4 regions of the Serratia entomophila genome follow, and region 4 is predicted to be linked to each of the others. Evidence: predicted binding sites of a transcription regulator. Region 4 holds the regulator's gene; each other region holds the start of a gene.
The links. The regulator CRP, encoded in region 4, controls carbon source genes, mostly activating them, when cyclic AMP is high. The targets are predictions, from matches to a motif close to ATGTGANNNNNNTCACAT.
Positions count from the first base shown of each region.

Region 1: a site for CRP is predicted at 3,044-3,061, ahead of deoC (deoxyribose-phosphate aldolase). Genes of this name have one in related genera too.
Region 2: a site for CRP is predicted at 1,397-1,414, ahead of KHA73_RS07885 (ABC-F family ATPase). Genes of this name have one in related genera too.
Region 3: a site for CRP is predicted at 1,173-1,190, ahead of KHA73_RS11970 (YjcB family protein). Genes of this name have one in related genera too.

Region 1 covers NZ_CP082787.1:594,904-599,672, reverse strand. Annotated here, with positions in the region: gene deoB (phosphopentomutase) at 1-453, opposite strand, end outside; gene deoA (thymidine phosphorylase) at 648-1,973, opposite strand; gene deoC (deoxyribose-phosphate aldolase) at 2,043-2,822, opposite strand; gene KHA73_RS02830 (NupC/NupG family nucleoside CNT transporter) at 3,148-4,413, opposite strand; gene KHA73_RS02825 (TatD family hydrolase) at 4,610-4,769, opposite strand, start outside.
Region 2 covers NZ_CP082787.1:1,581,899-1,586,667, reverse strand. Annotated here, with positions in the region: gene KHA73_RS07885 (ABC-F family ATPase) at 1-1,370, opposite strand, end outside; gene KHA73_RS07880 (hypothetical protein) at 1,551-2,195, shown strand; gene KHA73_RS07875 (hypothetical protein) at 2,192-2,407, shown strand; gene mchS3 (MchS3 family protein) at 3,100-3,525, opposite strand; gene KHA73_RS07865 (hypothetical protein) at 4,036-4,769, opposite strand, start outside.
Region 3 covers NZ_CP082787.1:2,428,582-2,433,350, reverse strand. Annotated here, with positions in the region: gene mrdA (penicillin-binding protein 2) at 1-970, opposite strand, end outside; gene KHA73_RS11970 (YjcB family protein) at 1,267-1,548, shown strand; gene KHA73_RS11965 (oligopeptide/dipeptide ABC transporter ATP-binding protein) at 1,618-2,550, opposite strand; gene KHA73_RS11960 (ABC transporter ATP-binding protein) at 2,540-3,544, opposite strand; gene ddpC (D,D-dipeptide ABC transporter permease) at 3,544-4,431, opposite strand; gene KHA73_RS11950 (ABC transporter permease) at 4,437-4,769, opposite strand, start outside.
Region 4 covers NZ_CP082787.1:198,999-203,767, reverse strand. Annotated here, with positions in the region: gene KHA73_RS00850 (hydrolase) at 1-244, shown strand, start outside; gene KHA73_RS00845 (YheU family protein) at 241-474, shown strand; gene KHA73_RS00840 (phosphoribulokinase) at 751-1,620, shown strand; gene KHA73_RS00835 (OsmC family protein) at 1,664-2,071, opposite strand; gene crp (cAMP-activated global transcriptional regulator CRP) at 2,452-3,084, shown strand; gene KHA73_RS00825 (YccS/YhfK family putative transporter) at 3,136-4,769, shown strand, end outside.

The DNA of each region.
Region 1 (4,769 bases), 400 kb from region 4:
AACCGTGCCGGAAGAGTGGCAGTTGCCCAGGTAGCCCGGCAGCTTGGCACGCTCAACCAGCTTGTCCAGCAGTGCCTGCGGGAAGCTGTTGTGCTCGTCTTTGAAATAGCCCCAGTCGAACAGCACCGGCACGCCGGCGATTTCCCAGTGGCCTGACGGCGTGTCCTTGCCGGAGGAGAGCTCGCTGGCGTAAGCATAGGCGCCGATAATGTCCGCGTTGCGGTCCAGCCCCTGCGGGAATTTACCGGTGGATTCTTCCGCCGCTTTGCCCAGGCCCAGACGGCTCAGGTTAGGCAGCGTCAGCGGGCCCTGGCGGCCCACGTTGGCTTCACCGCGCGCGCAAACGTCGGCAATGTGGCCCAGGGTGTCGGAACCCTTGTCGCCAAAACGCTCGGCGTCTTCGCTGGCGCCGATACCGAATGAGTCCAAGACCATAATAAATGTACGTTTCATCTGTGCTCTCCTGCGTGTTCTCACGCTATTGCGGCTGCAAAACTGCAATCGCCCTTAATTCTCTAAATTTATACCCAATGGATTTCGAGTTGTAGCTAGGCGGCTAGCGCGTGTATCCCCAGGAGCTTACTCAAGTAAGTGACTGGGGTGCGCGCGTGCGGCCAACAACGCTACAGCTTGAAAGACGAAGGGAATCACTCTTTAGTAATTCGTTTGTAAACTACCGGCGTCGCTTCGGGCGCCTGGTCGCTCAGCGTCATGGCGCTGCGCACCGCATCGGCGGCCTGCTGCCAGCTTTCTTCGTCATTGGCGTGGATCACCGCCAGCGGCTGCTGGGCGTCGGCTCGGTCGCCCAGGCGCGCCACTTCGGTCAGGCCAACGCTGTAATCGATATTGTCGGTCGCGCGACGGCGGCCGCCGCCCAGCGACACCACCGCCATGCCCAGCGCCCGGGTATCCATGGCGCTGATGATGCCCGGCTGCTCGGCGAAGACCGGCTTGCTGAGGGTCGCCGCCGGCAGGTAGCTGTCGTAGCGCTCGACGAAATCCGCCGGGCCCTGCTGCGCCGCCACCATGCGGCCAAACACCTCTGCCGCCTTGCCGTTGTCCAACACCGCCTGCAGTTTGGCGCGCGCATCGGCGTCGTCTTTCGCCAGCCCGCCGGACAGCAGCATCTCCACGCACAGCGCCAGGGTCACTTCCAGCAGGCGCGGATTGCGGTATTCGCCGGTCAGGAAGCGCACCGCTTCGCGCACTTCCACCGCGTTGCCGGCGCTGGACGCCAGCACCTGGTTCATGTCGGTCAGCAGCGCGGTGGTTTTGCAGCCTGCGCCGTTGGCCACGCCGACGATCGCCTGCGCCAGATCCTGCGAAGCCGCATAGGTTGGCATAAAGGCGCCGGAGCCGACCTTCACGTCCATCACCAGCGCGTCAAGGCCCTCCGCCAGCTTCTTCGCCAAAATAGAGGCGGTGATCAGCGGAATGGAGTCGACGGTGGCGGTAATGTCGCGGGTCGCGTAAAAACGCTTGTCCGCCGGCGCCAGCGAGCTGGTCTGGCCGATAATCGCCACGCCCACGTCCTGGATGATTTTGCGGAAGGCGTTGTCGTCCGGGAAGATGTTAAAGCCCGGGATGGCTTCCAGCTTGTCCAGCGTGCCGCCGGTATGCCCCAGGCCGCGGCCGGAGATCATCGGCACATAGCCGCCGCAGGCCGCCACCATCGGGCCAAGCATCAGCGAAGTGACGTCGCCCACGCCGCCGGTCGAATGTTTGTCGACGATCGGGCCGTTCAGCGACAGGCTCTTCCAGTCCAGCACGGTGCCGGAATCGCGCATCGCCATGGTGAGCGCCACGCGCTCCGGCATGGTCATGTCATGGAAGTAAATGGTCATCGCCAGCGCGGCGATCTGCCCTTCGGACACCGCGTTATCGCGGATGCCGTTGATGAAAAAACGGATCTCGGCTTCGCTCAACGGCTGGCCGTCACGTTTTTTACGAATGATTTCTTGTGCCAGGAACAAGGCATCCCCCTGTGTAACCTAGAGTCGGATGAAGGCAGGCGCCGCACGGCGCCTGGCCATCGGAATCGATCAGTAGCCGCTGCCGCTGGCCTGAGCGCTGTGGCCCAACGTGGTCAGCAAGCTGGCCAACAGGCTGGAGGCGCCGAAGCGGAAATGGCGCGCATCTGCCCAGCCCTCGCCCAGAATACGATTGGCAAGTTGCAGATAATGCAGCGCATCTTCCGCCGTGCGCACGCCGCCGGCCGGCTTGAAGCCCACCGTCTTGGCGACGCCCATATCGCGGATCACCGACATCATCAGCTCGGCGCTTTCCAGGGTGGCGTTGACCGGCACTTTGCCGGTAGAGGTCTTGATAAAATCAGCGCCGGCGTTGATAGCGATCTCGGACGCCTTGCGAATCAAATCGGCCTGCTTCAGCTCACCGGTCTCGATGATCACTTTCAGCAGCACGTTAGCCGCCTGGCAGGCTTGCTTGCACCTTTTGACCAGCTCAAAGCCAACCTGTTCATTACCGGCGATCAGCGCGCGATACGGGAACACCACGTCCACTTCGTCCGCCCCATAGGCGATGGCCGCACGGGTTTCCGCCAGCGCGATGTCGATGTCGTCATTGCCATGCGGAAAGTTGGTCACGGTCGCGATGCGAATATCCGGCGTTCCCTGCTCGCGCAGCGCCTTGCGCGCCACCGGGATAAAACGCGGGTAGATGCAGATGGCCGCCGTATGGCCGGCCGGGCTGTTGGCCTGGCGACACAGCGCGATCACTTTATCGTCGGTGTCGTCGTCATTCAGCGTGGTTAAATCCATTAAGTTCAGCGCACGTTGCGCCGCTGCGGTTAATTCGGTCATAAAACTCTCCAACTGAGAACCTGGGTGTTGGCGAGCGGACTTGGTTCCATGAAGATAGCGCTGGGGAACGGGTTCCCACGGCGGCAACTGAGATCCTTCTCACCGCACATGGCCATCCGCCTCGCGGCTGGCCAGTAATAGCTATTTGAACAGGAATGCCTGGGGCAATTCGCGTTCAGCGTCACACTATATGAAATACCACTGTAACAGACAGGAATTATATGTGAAGAACATCACAAAATAACGCGATATCGTTCACAAATTCGCTAAAGAAACCGCTGAAGATAACGGGCGCGCAGCGCACGCCCGTGTTTTAGAGTTTAGCTTACAGCGCCAAAAAGAACCCGGCGATGGTGGCGCTCATCAGGTTGGAGAGCGTCCCCGCCGCCACCGCTTTCAGGCCAAAGCGCGCGATGTCATGCCGGCGATTCGGCGCCATGCTGCCCAGGCCGCCGAGCAAAATGGCCACCGACGACAGGTTGGCGAAGCCGCACAGCGCGAAGGAGATAATCGCCTTGGAATGGGCAGACAGCACCTGCAACCCTTCCGCCGCCACCACCTCGTCCGGGCGCAAATAGGCGCCGAAGTTCATGTAGGCGACGAATTCGTTGACGATGATCTTCTGGCCGATAAACGAGCCGGCGGTCATGGCTTCGCTCCAGGGCACGCCAATCAGGAAGGCAATCGGCGAGAATACCCAACCGAGGATCAGCTCAAGCGACAGCTGCGGGTAGTCGAACCAGCCGCCGATGCCGCCGAGAATGCCGTTCAGCAGGGCGATCAGCGCGATAAACGCCAACAGCATCGCGCCGACGTTCAGCGCCAGCTGCATGCCGGAAGCCGCGCCGGATGCCGCCGCGTCGATCACGTTGGCCGGGCGATCCTCTTCGGCGATCAGCTTCATCGCATCGTCTTTGTCGTGCGTTTTTTCGGTTTCCGGCACCATCAGCTTGGCGAACAGCAGCCCGCCCGGCGCGGCCATGAAGGAGGCGGCAATCAGATATTCCAACGGCACCCCCATCTGGGCGTAGCCCGCCAATACCGAACCGGCCACCGAGGCCAGGCCGCCGCACATCACGGCGAACAGCTCGGACTGGGTCATGGTGGCGATATAGGGGCGCACCACCAGCGGCGCTTCGGTTTGGCCGACGAAGATATTGGCGGTCGCCGACAGCGATTCGGTGCGCGAGGTGCCCAGCAACTTATGCAGGCCGCCGCCCAGAACGCGGATCACCAGTTGCATGATGCCAAGATAGTAAAGCACGGCGATCAGCGAGGAGAAAAACACGATCACCGGCAGCACGCGCAGGGCGAACACGAAGCCGCCGCCGCCGAACACCTCGAACATCTTGTCGGACACCAGGCCGCCGAAGATAAACGAAATGCCCTGATTGCCGTAGGCGATCACGTTGGCCACCCCGGCCGACATGCCGCCGAGAATGCTGCGGCCAAGCGGCACGTACAGCACCAGCGCGCCGATGGCGACCTGAATGACGAACGCCCAGACCACGGTGCGCATCTTGATGGCGCGGCGGTTGCTGGAGAGCAGCACCGCAATGGCGATCAGCACCGCCATGCCGACCAGGCTCATGATGAGTTGCATGCAAAGTATCCCTGTTGCGAAAAATGAAATGCATCCCTGCCCGTGGCGGGAGGTTTGCCAATAAGAGGTTTCGGGGGGATTATACTGGGCGAGGCGTCACTCGCCCCGATTTATGTCACAAATGTATACAACAGGAAGCAAATGAAAATCTTATAACGTGATAATCATCACGTTATTGTCACGTTTATGCGGGAAGCGCAAACAGCGTCTGCGCGTTGCGCTGCAGCGCCTCGGCGATTTCGTCCGCCGGTTCGGGCCGCAATTGGCACAACGCCTGAAACACCTCAGCGGCGCGCTCCGGGCGGTTCGGTTGCCCCTGATAGCCCGCCAACGGCATATCGGGC
Region 2 (4,769 bases), 1.4 Mb from region 4:
GGACGCTGCATCATCAGCTTGCCGAACAGCATGCGCCCCTTCTCACCACCGGACAGCACCTTCACGCGCTTCTTGATGTCGTCCTGGCTGAACAGCAAACGGCCCAGCACGCTGCGCACCGCCTGCTCGTCGTCTTTTTCCTGCTTCCACTGGCTCATCCAGTCGAATACCGTCAGGGTTTCATCGAACTCGTATTCGTGATCCTGCGCGTAGTAGCCGATTCTGGCGTTTTCCGACCATTTCACGCTGCCGCTGTCCGGCTGCGCATCACCCACCAGCGTTTTCAGCAGGGTGGATTTACCGATACCGTTCGGGCCCAGCACCGCCACTTTCTCGCCCACTTCAACCATCAGGTTGAACTTGCTGAACAGCGGACCGTTGTCGAAGCCCTTGGACAGCGCTTCCACTTCCAGCGCGTTGCGGAACAGCTTCTTGTCCTGCTCGAAGCGAATGAACGGGTTCTGACGGCTCGACGCCTTCACTTCTTCCAGCTGGATTTTGTCTATCTGGCGGGCGCGCGAAGTGGCCTGCTTGGATTTGGAGGCGTTGGCGCTGAAGCGGCTGACGAACGACTGCAGTTCGTTGATCTGCGCTTTCTTCTTGGCGTTGTCGGCCATCAGACGCTCGCGCGCCTGGGTGGCGGCGGTCATGTATTCGTCGTAGTTGCCCGGGTAAACGCGCAGCTCGCCGTAGTCCAGATCCGCCATGTGGGTACACACCATGTTCAGGAAGTGACGGTCGTGCGAAATGATGATCATGGTGCTGTTGCGTTCGTTCAGCACCTGCTCCAGCCAGCGAATGGTATCGATGTCCAGGTTGTTGGTCGGTTCGTCGAGCAGCAGGATTTCCGGATCGGAGAACAGCGCCTGCGCCAGCAACACGCGCAGCTTGAAGCCCGGCGCGATTTCGCTCATCGGGCCATAGTGCTGTTCAACCGGGATGCCCACGCCAAGCAGCAGTTCGCCGGCGCGCGCTTCGGCGGTGTAACCGTCCATCTCGCCGTAGGCCACTTCCAGATCGGCGACCTTATAGCCATCTTCTTCGCTCATTTCCGCCATGGCGTAAATGCGGTCGCGCTCTTCCTTCACCGCCCACAGTTCGGTGTGGCCCATGATCACGGTGTCGAGCACGCTGTATTGTTCGAAGGCGAACTGATCCTGGCGCAGTTTACCCAGGCGCTCGTTCGGATCGAGGAACACGTTGCCGCCGCTCGGCGCCAGATCGCCGCCGAGGATTTTCATAAAGGTGGACTTGCCACAGCCGTTGGCCCCGATCAGGCCATAGCGGTTACCGCCGCCGAATTTGACGGAGATATTTTCAAACAGCGGCTTACTGCCAAACTGCATAGTGATGTTGTTAGTGCTTAACACAGCGCTCGCTCTTCATATCATAGGGAATGTGATTTGGCGCGCATTATGCCACAACGGGGATAAGAGATCGCGGGAAGTTTTGGCGATATTTTGAGCTTTCTTGGGATTTTGTCTCTGAGAAGCTATAGATCATGCATTAAACATCTGATAGGTTAACTCTTTCATATCGAAAGGATTTGTATGAAAAGCGCAAAACAGATAGCAAGCGACATGGCGGATGCGGTGAACATTGACAGTCATTTAGTTCGCGGTTTCGCACAGGGATTCATCAGCGTGCCGGTAGACTTCTACTATTTGGGCTACGACTATATTGATACAGAAAATAGATGGCTAAACGCGCAAGATAAAGAGCGGTTTATCAGGCTCATCAAGTCAGGGCTTGCCAACAAAAGCAGCATCGAAAAAGTTGCTCATGTCTTTATCGAAAACTTCGCCAACAAAGTTAACGTTGAAGATGTTAAGGACATAACAATCAGAACATCCGGTAAACTTCTCGGTAAATTCGCCTTTAATCAGTTAGCTACTGCAAACGTAGGTTATGTATTCTCAAAACAAATCATCCCAAGGCTAATTTCGGGTGTCGCCGTTGGTTCGATTCTCACTGCCGGCGCAAGCATTTCACGGTCAGTCTATACATCACGCGATTTAAAGGTAAGGAACTCCCGAATGTATGACCAACTCAGACGTATGGGAAATCTTGATCTGCTGTATTTCCTTTTAGAAAACAAGGTCAGGCCGTTTGAGGACGCCGTTTCAGTCTGGGAAAGAGATCGGAAGAAATTCAGTCAAATTTGTCAGTACTTTTTTGCAAGGGTTAACGTATGAAGAACTTTATGCTGGCGGTTTTATCCCGACTTATTCAGGGAATTGGCTGTGGTGTGGTGGTATTATCACTGTTAGCCATAGCTTGGTTCGTATTCTATTCAGACGATAAATTGAAATATCTATGGCTTGCGGTCTCTTTTCTGGGAGTTTTCTTGGGGTATTTCATTTTCAAGTTTGCAATTAAAAAAGTATACGATGACGGGCCTGGCTAAGAAGTAGAATTTTTAAATAGAGCTGTAGGTTTCTTCGCATAGACAAGTTTTCAGCTTTGGATAAGAAGCCAGTTGTAGTTATTAGTCACGTGAAAAATAAATCACAGTAAACCATTTAGATAACTTATAACAACGGACTTCAATTTACAAAAAACCGTCAAATCATGCCACAACGGGGATAAGAGATCGTGGGAAGTTTTGGCGATATTTTGAGCAAATGTACAGCGACAGAAGATCATGAGATTAACCCGGCATGCCGCCGGCGCAATGCAAGCCTGCCCGTTGACGGAGGGATACCAGTAAAGCCAACTGCCTTAGCTGAGGCAGTTGGCTTCTGTCGCCCTCCTGCAATATTAGCCCCAAACGTCTCTTTGGAATCTGCTCCAGCCAATACTCAGGATATCTTCCAGAGAGAAGCTATTACCACTTGAAGGTTGCCATGGACCACTTCCCCAAGATGTACCACCCCCGTTAGGGTACATATCAATTGAAGATGTGCCAGGAGACCAACATTTTCCATTAGCATCAATGTACGTCCCCATGTCCCTCCCGCGCTGGTCAATTACATTTGTTGATTCTCTGTGGCCATCAAGATGCATCCCTCCAGAAATTGGAGGTAACTCGTCAAGCATGAGCTCTTTCATGAATATATCCCTTTCATGTTTTTCAATAGAGTAATTCAGTAAATTGACTCACATGCACCCATGATTTAAAATACCAAAATATAAATATTTAAACTTTTCTTTTCTTAAAACGTCTGCTTTCAATATCGAAACATCATCATTCCACTCTTTTGCAAAGATGGATTTTACGTCATTTTTATTTAGCTTACCTAGTTGCTTTAATCCACAAGCCGCATAAAGTTTACTTTCTGGCGTTGCCTTGGGATTATTGGCTATTCTCAAAAAAATATCAGTTGCGCTCTTGCTTTTAAGAATATCTATTACAGCAACTTCCCCTTCGCTAATTCTGCCAACAAAACCATTCATTCCTAAGGAAAAATAACTAACCTGGGATAAGTCACTTTCAATACTTTCATAGTGATTTTCATTTGCGTGGCCATAGGGAAAATATAACGCAGTAAAAAACAAAATAGAAACTATAAAAATCCTTTTCATAAAGCCCACCTGCTTTAAAGAAGTCATTTACCTTATGAAAAACCTAACCATAAAAATAAAAACATTGCAAATAAAAACTTATAGCCACATTAATTGCATGTTTTTTTACAATCTAAAAAATTCAAAAAAAACGTTATTTTATATAGGCTTTACAATTATCATGCCGCAACATAAATGACAGCAACCATTTAAAAATGAAAAATCACCGAGTCAAAAAGCACTCCTTACCTCTGTATCCAGTTGTAGTTATTAGTCACGTGAAAAATAAATCACAGGAAACCATTTAGATAATTTATAACAACGTACTTCAATTTACAAAAAACCGTCAAATCATGCCACAACGGGGATAAGAGATCGCGGGAAGTTTTGGCGATATTTTGAGCGCAACCCAGGCATTGAGCGCCGCAGCAACCCCGGTTGCTGCGGCGGGCTGACATCAATGCAGGGGAAGAACTCTCGATATTTCTTCCCCTCCGCCAAGGTAAAATCAACCAAACGCCAACGCTGGGTTTACGACTGCAGCCAGCCGATGTTATTGCCGCTGATGCCGAGAATATCCGGCAGGCTGTTTGGCGCACCGGCGTTATGGGCTACGGAGCGGGACAGCAACCCGATCAGCTTCGCCGCCTCAAAACCGTTGGGCGGGTTATTCCCCATAAAGCTGACCAACGGATCCGCATGCAGGGTATTTTCATAGCTGCAACGCGCATCGATCATGCTGGCGCCGTTATCCTCTGGCGAATACAAAATATTGTTGCTCCATTTCATATAGCCAACGCCGTTTCCCCAGCCGATATCGTTCACCGGCACCGCCGCATGTTTAAAATAGAAGATATTGTTCTGCATATGAACGCCGGGATATTTGGTGAAAATATACGGCTGCGTCTGCCCCCATTGAATCATATGAGCCGGATCTTTCGACAGCGTATCGATGAAGGTGCAGTTACTCACCCTGGAGCTGACGACATTTCTTACCACCGTAAACTTGAGCCAGTTGCCCGCATAACCTCCGCGCGAAACGCCGTCGTTGTAGGACAGGCAATATTCCATCGTATTATTGGCGTTGCCTGCTTTTTGATCGATAAGAACAGATTCCATTTCGGCCAGATTGTTGAACACGTCAGTGCATGTGTCGGTGAACATGCCGAAACCGCCGCCGTTGTTATGCGAGTAGCAGTAGCGTACCCAACAGCCGGAGCACCGGCCGTCAATGTCGAACCCCATTTTGTCACGCAGGTGCAGCA
Region 3 (4,769 bases), 2.2 Mb from region 4:
GGGTGACGCGGTTGATCAGCGGCAGGTCCGGGTTGCCCAGCAGCGACTTGTAGGCCTGGTAGCTGATGCCCTTGACGAACGGGTTGGGATCGTAGCTGGGGCTGGAAACCATCGCCAGAATGCCGCCGTCGCGCGGATCTTCCACCACCACCGCGGCGCGCTGGCCCTTCAGCACCGATTCAATGTACTGCTGCAGCCGCAAATCCAGCGTCAGATAGATGTTTTTGCCGGCCTGCGGCGGCTGCTCTTTCAACAGGCGGATCACCCGGCCGTGGTTATCCACCTCCACCTCCTGATAGCCGGTGGTGCCGTGCAGCTCAGACTCATAGTAGCCTTCAATACCCTGCTTGCCGATATTGCGATCCGCCGCGTAGTTTTCACTCAACCCGGCCTTGTCCAGCCGCTTCAGGTCGCCGTCGTTGATTTTGGAGACATAGCCCACCACGTGCGCCAGCTGCGCGCCGTAGGGGTATTCGCGCTGTTGGTAAGTGTCGATGGTCACCCCGGCAAACCGGTACTGATTGACGGCGAAACGCGCCACTTCGGTGTCGCTCAGCCCGGTTTTCAGCGTCACCGGCTTGTAGCGGCTATTGCGGTGCATCTCGTCGCGGAAGGCGCTGATGTCATCGGGCGTCAGATCGACAATCGGCGTCAACGTCTGTAATAACGCCGCCATGTTATCGATTTTGCTGGGGGTGACTTCTATTTGGTACAGGGTGATGTTGCGCACCAGCGGGATGCCGTTGCGATCGAAAATCAGCCCGCGGCTGGGGGCGATCGGCAACATTTTGATGTCGTTCTGGTTGGAGCGCGTTTGGTAAAAGCCGTGCTGTTCGATCTGCACCCGGTACAGGTTAAAGATCAGCACGCCAAAACACACAATAACCAACGCCAGCGCAACGCCGGCCCGGCGAATAAATAGCATTTCCTCTGCGGAATGGTCGCGAATTTTTTCTTTTAACAGAGCCATGCGGTGCCGATTACCTTCTGCGTCACATTTTCCCTGCTAAATCAGGGAAGTGAAAAGCCGGCAAGCATAGCGTTATTGTTTTGCCCTCCCCATTAAAAGGTTGCTAATGAAATGGCATATATGTTTCAGCATATTGGAATGTTACCAACGGCCGCTTTTTAACCTGCGCAGGCATTGAGCGGGTCTTTATTCCGATGCTACAATGTGACGCAGATCACACTAAACCCACTTATTGCTCCGCATTCACCTGCCGGCGCCCTGCCGGATGCGGCTTTTGTTACAAAGGATCGAGTTCGATGAGTACCATTGCCACCGGTTTTATCATGATGCGCTGGGAGTTGCTGAGCGCCTTGATGATGTTCATTGCCAGCCAGTTAAACGTCGTTTGCCGCAAAACCAGCCGCAACGGCATGGCGTTTATGTTCAGCAGCCTCGGGCTGTTCACTACCTTCTGGTTCGTGATGGGGTTGATGGGCATCAGCTTCAGCATGGAAGCCTTTACCCAGTTCTGGTCCAACGCCTGGGACATGTACGTAGAAGTGGTCAGCAACACCCCGACCGACTGGCCGATGCCGTGACAGCCAGACCGGCGGCCGGCGTCTTTTTTCCCCAATCGACTCGCGGCGTGATCCGCTGAAAACGGCGCATCACGCCTTATGGCAGCGCACCGCCGCACCCGCCGGATTGCCGCGCAGCGCCTGCGGCCGATCGCACCCTTCACCGGCATAGGGGCAGCGTTCGCGGAAATAGCAGCCGGTCGGCAGTTGACGATTGCCCGGCAATTCCCCCTTGCGATCTTCGATGGCGCTGTCGCTCAACGCCCGCCCGGCGCGCGGCACCGAGTCCAGCAGCAGGCGGGTATAGGGATGTTGCGGTTGGCGCAGCACCCGCTCGCTCGGCCCCAGCTCAACAATCTGCCCCAGGTACATCACCGCCACCCGATCGCTCATGTGTTGCACCACCGCCACGTTGTGGGAAATCAAAACGTAGGTCAGGTTGCGCCGCCGCTGCAATTCGACCAGCAGGTTGAGGATCTGCGCCTGCACCGAGATATCCAGCGCCGAGGTCGGCTCATCCAATACAATAATGTCCGGCGCCGAAGACAGCGTGCGGGCGATGGAGATGCGCTGCCGTTGCCCGCCGGAAAACTCGTGCGGCAGCCGATCGAGCGTTTCCGGCCGCAGGCCCACCTGCAGCGCCAACTCCGCCGCCAGCGCCTTGCGCTGCGCCACGCCGCTGCGCTGCTGCACGTAGACGGGCTCGGTAATGATGCGCCACACCGGCAGGCGCGGATCGAGCGAGGACTGCGGATCCTGGAACACCATCTGCATGCCTCTGCCAAAGGCGCCGGCGGGCAGCAGCTCGCCGCTGCTCGGCTTCAGCAACCCCATCAACAGCTGCGCCAGCGTGCTCTTGCCGCAGCCGGATTCGCCGACGATGCCCAGCGTTTCGCCGCGCATGATGTTCAGATCCAGCCCGTTGAGCGCATGGACGTATTCGGTCGGCTTGCCGCGCCAGTTATAACCGGCGGGAAAGCGCAGCCGTACGTCGCGCAGCGCCAGCAGCGGTTCAGTGTTCATCACACACCTCCAGATTGACCTGTTGCGGGTGCCAGCAGGCTGCCCGCCGCTGCGCGTCCTCCGCCAGCGGCGTCAGCGCCGGGGTTTGCCGGCATTGGCCGTCCGCGTGGCGGCAGCGATTGCTGAAGGCGCAGCCCGGCGGCAGCGCGCTCAGGTTGGGCACCGTGCCGGGAATGGCCTGCAACGGCTCGCGCGGCGCGGCGCGTTCCGCCGCCGCCTGCAGCAAACCGATGGAATAAGGATGCGCCGGCCGGTTGATCACCGCCGCGGTGGCGCCGCTCTCGATCACGTGCCCGGCGTACATCACATACACCCGGTCGCACAATTGCGACACCACCGCCATATCGTGGGTAATGAACAGCACCGCCGTGCCGCTGGCGCGCGCCTTTTGCTGCAACAGCCGCAGCACCTGGCGCTGTACCGTGACGTCCAGCGCGGTGGTCGGTTCGTCGGCGATGATCAGCTCCGGCTCGCAGGAAAACGCCATGGCAATCAGCACCCGTTGGCGCATGCCGCCGGAAAGCTCGAACGGGTAGCGTTCCATCACCCGATCGGCGTCGGCGATCTGCATCTCCTGCAGCAACCGCACCGCCTTGCCCCGCGCCGCCTGCGCCGACAGCCGCTGATGCAGGCGGATCACTTCGCACATTTGGCGGCCGATTTTGCGCGTCGGATTCAGCGCGCTCATCGGCTCCTGAAAAATCATCGAGACGCGTGCGCCGCGCAGTTGGCGCATCTGGCGTTCGCTGGCGGCGAGCACGTCGATGCCCAGCATTTCCAGCTCGCCGCCGGTCACCCGGTAACCGTCCTCCGCCAGCAGGCGCATGGCCATCATCGCCGTCACCGATTTGCCGGAGCCGGATTCACCCACGACGCCGACGATCTCCCCGGCGTTAACCTGCAGCGAAACGCGATTGAGCGCCCTGACGCTGCCGCCGTAGACCGGAAACTCCAGCTGCAGCTCGTTAATCGACAGTACCCTTGCTTCGCTCATCAACGCCCCCGGGTTTTAGGATCCAGCAGGTCGCGCAGACCGTCGCCGAACAGGTTAAAACCGGTGGCGGTGATCAGGATCGCCGTACCGGGAAAGGCCGAATACCACCACTGATCCAGCACGTAATTGCGGCCGTTGGCCACCATGGCGCCCCATTCGGCGGTCGGCTGTTGGGCGCCCAGGCCGATAAAGCCCAGCGTGGCCGCCATCAGGATCGCGGTGCCGATATCCAACGAGGCCTGCACCACCAGCGGCGGCATGACGTTGCGCAGCACGTGCCAGGCGATCAGATGCCAGCGCGAAGCGCCGAAGGTGCGCGCCGCCTGCATATAGGCCTGATGGCGCAGCGTCAGCGTTTGCCCGCGCGCCAGGCGCACGTAAAACGGAATGCGCACCACCGCGATTGCCAGCATGGCGTTGAACAGGTTGGGCCCGAGCGCCGCCGCCAGCGCCATGGTCAGCACCAGCGACGGCACCGACAGCATGACGTCCATGCAGCGCATGATAAACGCATCCGCCGCGCCGCCCATCACCCCGGAAAAACAGCCGAGCAGCGAACCTATGCCGCCCGCCAGCACCACCACCGCCAGCCCGGCGGCCACCGATTGGCGGCTGCCGACCAGCACCCGGCTAAACAGATCGCGCCCCACTTCGTCGGTGCCGAACCAGTGTTCGGCGGAAGGCGGCAGCAACCGCGCGGTCAGATCGATGGCGTCCGGGTTATGCGGCGCCAGCCACGGAGAAAACAGCATCAGGAACAGCACCGCTATCATGATCGCCGCGCCCAACAGCGTCAGCGGGCTGCGGCTTACCCGGTACCAGCCGCGCCGCAGCCCGACAAAGCGCGGCGCTTCGGCCGCCGCCAGCGGCCTTTCGATTTGAGACATGGCCATTACCTCTCGCGCCCCATTCTTGGGTCAATCCACAGATAGAGCAGATCGACAATCAAATTCACCGCCACGTAGGCGAAAGACACCACTACCGCGAAGCCCATCACCGCAGGGAAATCCAGCGCCTGGATCGAATCCACCACGTATGCCCCCATGCCCGGCCAGGCGAATACCGTTTCGGTCAGCACCGCGCCGTACAGCAGATCGCCCAACGCCAGCCCCAGCACCGTCACCGACGGGATCAGCGCATTCGGCAGCGCATGGCCGAGGATCACCCGCCAGCAAGACAGGCCGTTGGCTCGTGCGGTGCGGATATAGTCTTCCCCGAGCTGTTC
Region 4 (4,769 bases):
CAGCGCGCTGCCGCTGCTGCCGGCGATCCAAACGCCGCTGCTGATCATCCATGCGAAGGACGATCCCTTCATGACCGATGAAGTGATCCCCGAAGTCGCCAGCCTGCCGCGTAACATCCAATATCAGCTGACCGAGTTCGGCGGCCACGTCGGCTTCGTCGGCGGCACGCTGAAAAAACCGCAAATGTGGCTGGAATACCGCATTCCATCCTGGCTATCCCCTTATCTGGACACCGAGACGTGATTATCCCCTGGAAAGAGCTTGAAACCGACACCCTCAACGGCCTGATCGAATCCTTTGTGCTGCGCGAAGGCACCGACTACGGCGAACATGAGCGCTCGCTGGCGCAGAAGGTGGATGACGTGCGCCGCCAGCTGCAAACCGGCGAGGTGGTGCTGGTATGGTCGGAGCTGCATGAGACCGTCAATATCATGCCGCGCGGACAGATCCGCGCCGGGCAGGAAGAAATTTAGTGGTTACCGGTTCTATTACTGACGGAAAAAATCAGGTAACAATGGCTTATTGCAAACCCGCACGCGAAATTTTGCCCCCGGCGAAAAGGTGTCACACAGATTTGCATAGCCAAAATAATTCGGGTTGCATCGAGGCGGCAACTGAGCGAGTTCCCAGGCGCTTACTCCAGTAACTGACTGGGGTGAACGAAGGCAGCCAACAAAGATGCGGCTTGAAGCATGACGGGTATAACCCTTCTCTGACGCCGGCGCATTTAACACGGAGTGAAAACCACCATGTCTGCCAAACATCCCGTTATCGCGGTAACCGGCTCCAGCGGCGCCGGCACCACCACCACCAGCGTGGCGTTCCGCAAAATATTCCAGCAGCTCAACATCCGCGCAGCGGAGCTGGAAGGCGACAGCTTCCACCGCTACACCCGGCCGGAAATGGACGCGGCGATCCGCAAGGCGCGCGATCTGGGCAGGCATATCAGCTATTTCGGCCCCGAGGCCAACGACTTCGGCCTGCTGCAGCAAAGCTTTATCGATTACGGCCAGAACGGCACCGGCCGCTCGCGCAAATATCTGCACACCTATGACGAGGCGGTGCCCTACAATCAGGTGCCCGGCACCTTCACGCCCTGGGAGCCGCTGCCGGCGCCGACCGACGTGCTGTTCTACGAGGGCCTGCACGGCGGGGTAGTCACCGAACACAACGACGTGGCCAAACACGTCGACCTGCTGGTCGGCGTGGTGCCCATCGTCAACCTGGAGTGGATCCAAAAGCTGATCCGCGATACCGGCGAACGCGGCCATTCGCGCGAGGCGGTGATGGACTCGGTGGTGCGCTCGATGGAGGACTACATCAACTACATCACGCCGCAGTTCTCACGCACGCATATCAACTTCCAGCGCGTGCCGACGGTCGATACCTCCAACCCGTTCGCCGCCAAGGCCATTCCTTCGCTGGATGAAAGCTTCGTGGTGATCCACTTCCGCGGGCTGGATCAGATTGACTTCCCCTACCTGCTGGCGATGCTGCAGGGCTCTTTCATCTCGCATATCAATACGCTGGTGGTGCCGGGCGGCAAAATGGGGCTGGCGATGGAGCTGATTATGGCGCCGCTGGTGCAACGGCTGCTGGAAGGCAAGAAGATCGAATAGCCGGACATGAGCGCGGCCTGGGGGGGCCGCGCCCTTTCAGCACTCAGGCCGGCTGGCGAATTTCGAAGCTGTGGGTCACGCTGGCGGCCTTGTTCAGCATCAGCGCTACCGAGCAGTACTTCTCGGCGGAGAGGTTAACCGCTCGCTCAACGATCTTGTCGGTCAGATCCTGGCCGGTAACGATGAAATGCAGGTTGATATGGGTGAACAGGCGCGGCGCTTCTTCGCGGCGTTCGGAGGTGAGTTTGACCTCGCAATCGCGCACGTCGTTGCGGCCTTTTTGCAGGATCGACACTACGTCGATAGCGCTGCAGCTGCCCACCGACATCAGCACCATTTCCATCGGGCTCGGCGCCTTATCGCCGGCGTTGCCATCCATCAGCACCTGATGGCCGGAAGCCGATTCACCCAGAAACGTTAACCCTTCCACCCATTTAACTCTTGCCTGCATTCTGCTCACTCCGGTTGATTTCTTAAAATCAGAGTACGCTTTCGCATAGAAACAGGCAACGGAACCTGATGCTAATCATGCTGAAGCGAGACAACACAAGACACCCGCCTTACTCTGTGCTACAAACAGAGCCGCAATAAATCTTTCCGGGACATTGATTTCAGGGAAACGCCCAGGGAAAGGCTCCTTTACCGGTATGTTAACAGAATGTAGCTTGCAGCTCTCCCGGCAAGTTAATATGCTAGAGCGACAGCGTATATTTATGACACGCCTCAAAACCTGCCGATAGCCCTCGCTCAAACAGCGGCTACAGGCACGTTTTACAGGGAACTCTGACCCCTGTGACACAAGGCAGCGATAACAACAGAGGATAACAGCGAATGGTTCTCGGCAAACCGCAAACAGACCCTACTCTCGAATGGTTCCTGTCTCATTGCCATATCCACAAATATCCATCGAAGAGTACGCTGATTCACCAAGGTGAAAAGGCCGAAACGCTTTACTACATCGTGAAAGGCTCCGTCGCGGTGCTGATCAAGGATGAAGAAGGTAAAGAGATGATCCTGTCCTACCTGAACCAGGGGGACTTCATCGGCGAGCTCGGATTGTTTGAAGAAGGCCAGGAGCGCAGCGCCTGGGTTCGGGCGAAAACCGCCTGCGAAGTGGCTGAAATTTCCTATAAGAAATTCCGTCAGCTGATCCAGGTCAACCCGGACATCCTGATGCGCCTGTCCGCCCAGATGGCGAACCGCCTGCAGGTCACCTCCGAGAAAGTGGGCAACCTCGCCTTCCTGGACGTTACCGGCCGCATTGCGCAAACCCTGCTGAACCTGGCGAAACAGCCTGATGCCATGACCCACCCGGACGGCATGCAGATCAAGATCACCCGCCAGGAAATCGGCCAGATCGTCGGCTGCTCGCGTGAAACCGTTGGCCGTATTCTAAAAATGCTGGAAGATCAAAACCTGATTTCCGCCCACGGCAAAACCATTGTCGTCTACGGCACCCGCTAATCACTAAAAAAACGGCGCAGCAATGCGCCGTTTTTTTATCCTCTGCCTGCCATGTGGCGCCGCCTGATCTACCACCCGGAAGTCAATTACGCACTGCGGCAAACGCTGGTGTTGTGCCTGCCGGTACTGTTTGGTCTGGCGATCGGCCAGCTGCAGCTTGGCCTGCTGTTTTCACTGGTTCCCGCCTGCTGCAACATCGCCGGGCTGGACACGCCTCACAAACGCTTTTTTAAACGGCTGATCGTCGGCGGCTCGCTGTTCGCCTTCAGCAGCCTGCTGCTGCAACAGGCGCTGCTGTGGCAGGTGCCGCTGCCGGCGCTGATGCTCGGCCTGGCGCTGTTGCTCGGCGTCAGTGGCGAAATCAGCCCGCTGCACGCCCGGCTGCTGCCTGCGGCGCTGATCGCCGCTATCTTCTCCCTCAGCATGGCCGGCACCCTGCCTATCTGGCAGGCGCCGTTGCTGTACGCCGTCGGCACCGCCTGGTACGGCCTGTTCACCTGGTTCTGGTTCACACTGTGGAAGGAACAGCCGATGCGCGAATCGCTGAATCAGCTGTACCTGGAATTGGCGGACTACTTTGAGGCCAAGTATTCGCTGCTAACCCAGCACACCGACCCGCAGACCGCGCTGCCGCCGCTGCTGGCGCGCCAACAGAAAGTGATGGATCTGATCGGCCTGCTGTATCAGCAACTCAACTTCCTGCCGCACGCCGACAACCTTGAGCAGAAGCGCCTGCAGCGCGCCTTTCAGGTGGCGCTCGACCTGCAGGAACATATCACCGTCAGCCTGCATCAGCCGGAAGAAGTGCAAAAGCTGGTGGAGCAAAGCCAGGCCGAAGCGATTATCCGCCGCAACGCGCAGGTGATTGCCGGGCGGCTGCGCGTGGTGGCGCGCGACATCCTCTATCACCAGCATTCGCAACGCTTCAATATGGCGCACGAGCTGGCGGCGCTGGAGAAGGTGGCGGCGCAGCATGCCGACAATCCGGTCGGCCAATTCTGCTATTACCACTTCAGCCGCATCGCCCGCCTGCTGCGCACCCAGCATCCGCTGTACCGCCGCGATCTGATGGCCAGCCAGGCCCGCCTGCCTTTCTGGCCGGCGCTGACCAGTTACCTGTCGTTCAAATCCAACGCCCTGCGCAACGCCGCGCGGCTGGGGGTGATGCTGGCGCTCGGCAGCAGCCTGGGCACGATCTTCAACCTGCCCAAGCCTTACTGGATCCTGTTGACCATCATGCTGGTGAGTCAGAACGGCTATAACGCCACCCGGGTGCGCATTCAGCACCGTGCGCTCGGCACCCTGGCCGGGCTGGTGGTCGCCGCCGCTCTGCTGCAGCTGCAGCTGCCGGAGGCGGAAACCCTGGGCATCATGCTGGTGATCACCCTGCTGGCGTACCTGGTTTCGCGTAAAAACTACGGGCTGGCGGTGATCGGCTTCACCATCACTGCGGTGTACACCCTGCAGCTGCTGGCGCTAAACGGCACCCATTTCCTGGTGCCGCGCCTGGTCGATACGCTGATTGGCTGCGTGCTGGTGTTTGGCGGCACCATTTGGCTGTGGCCACAGTGGCAAAGCGGCCTGCTGCGCAAGAACGCCCATCAGGCGCTGGAGAACGATCAACACGCGCTGCGGCTGATGCTGGAAGAACAGGAACCGGACCCCGCCGGGTTGGCCTATGCGCG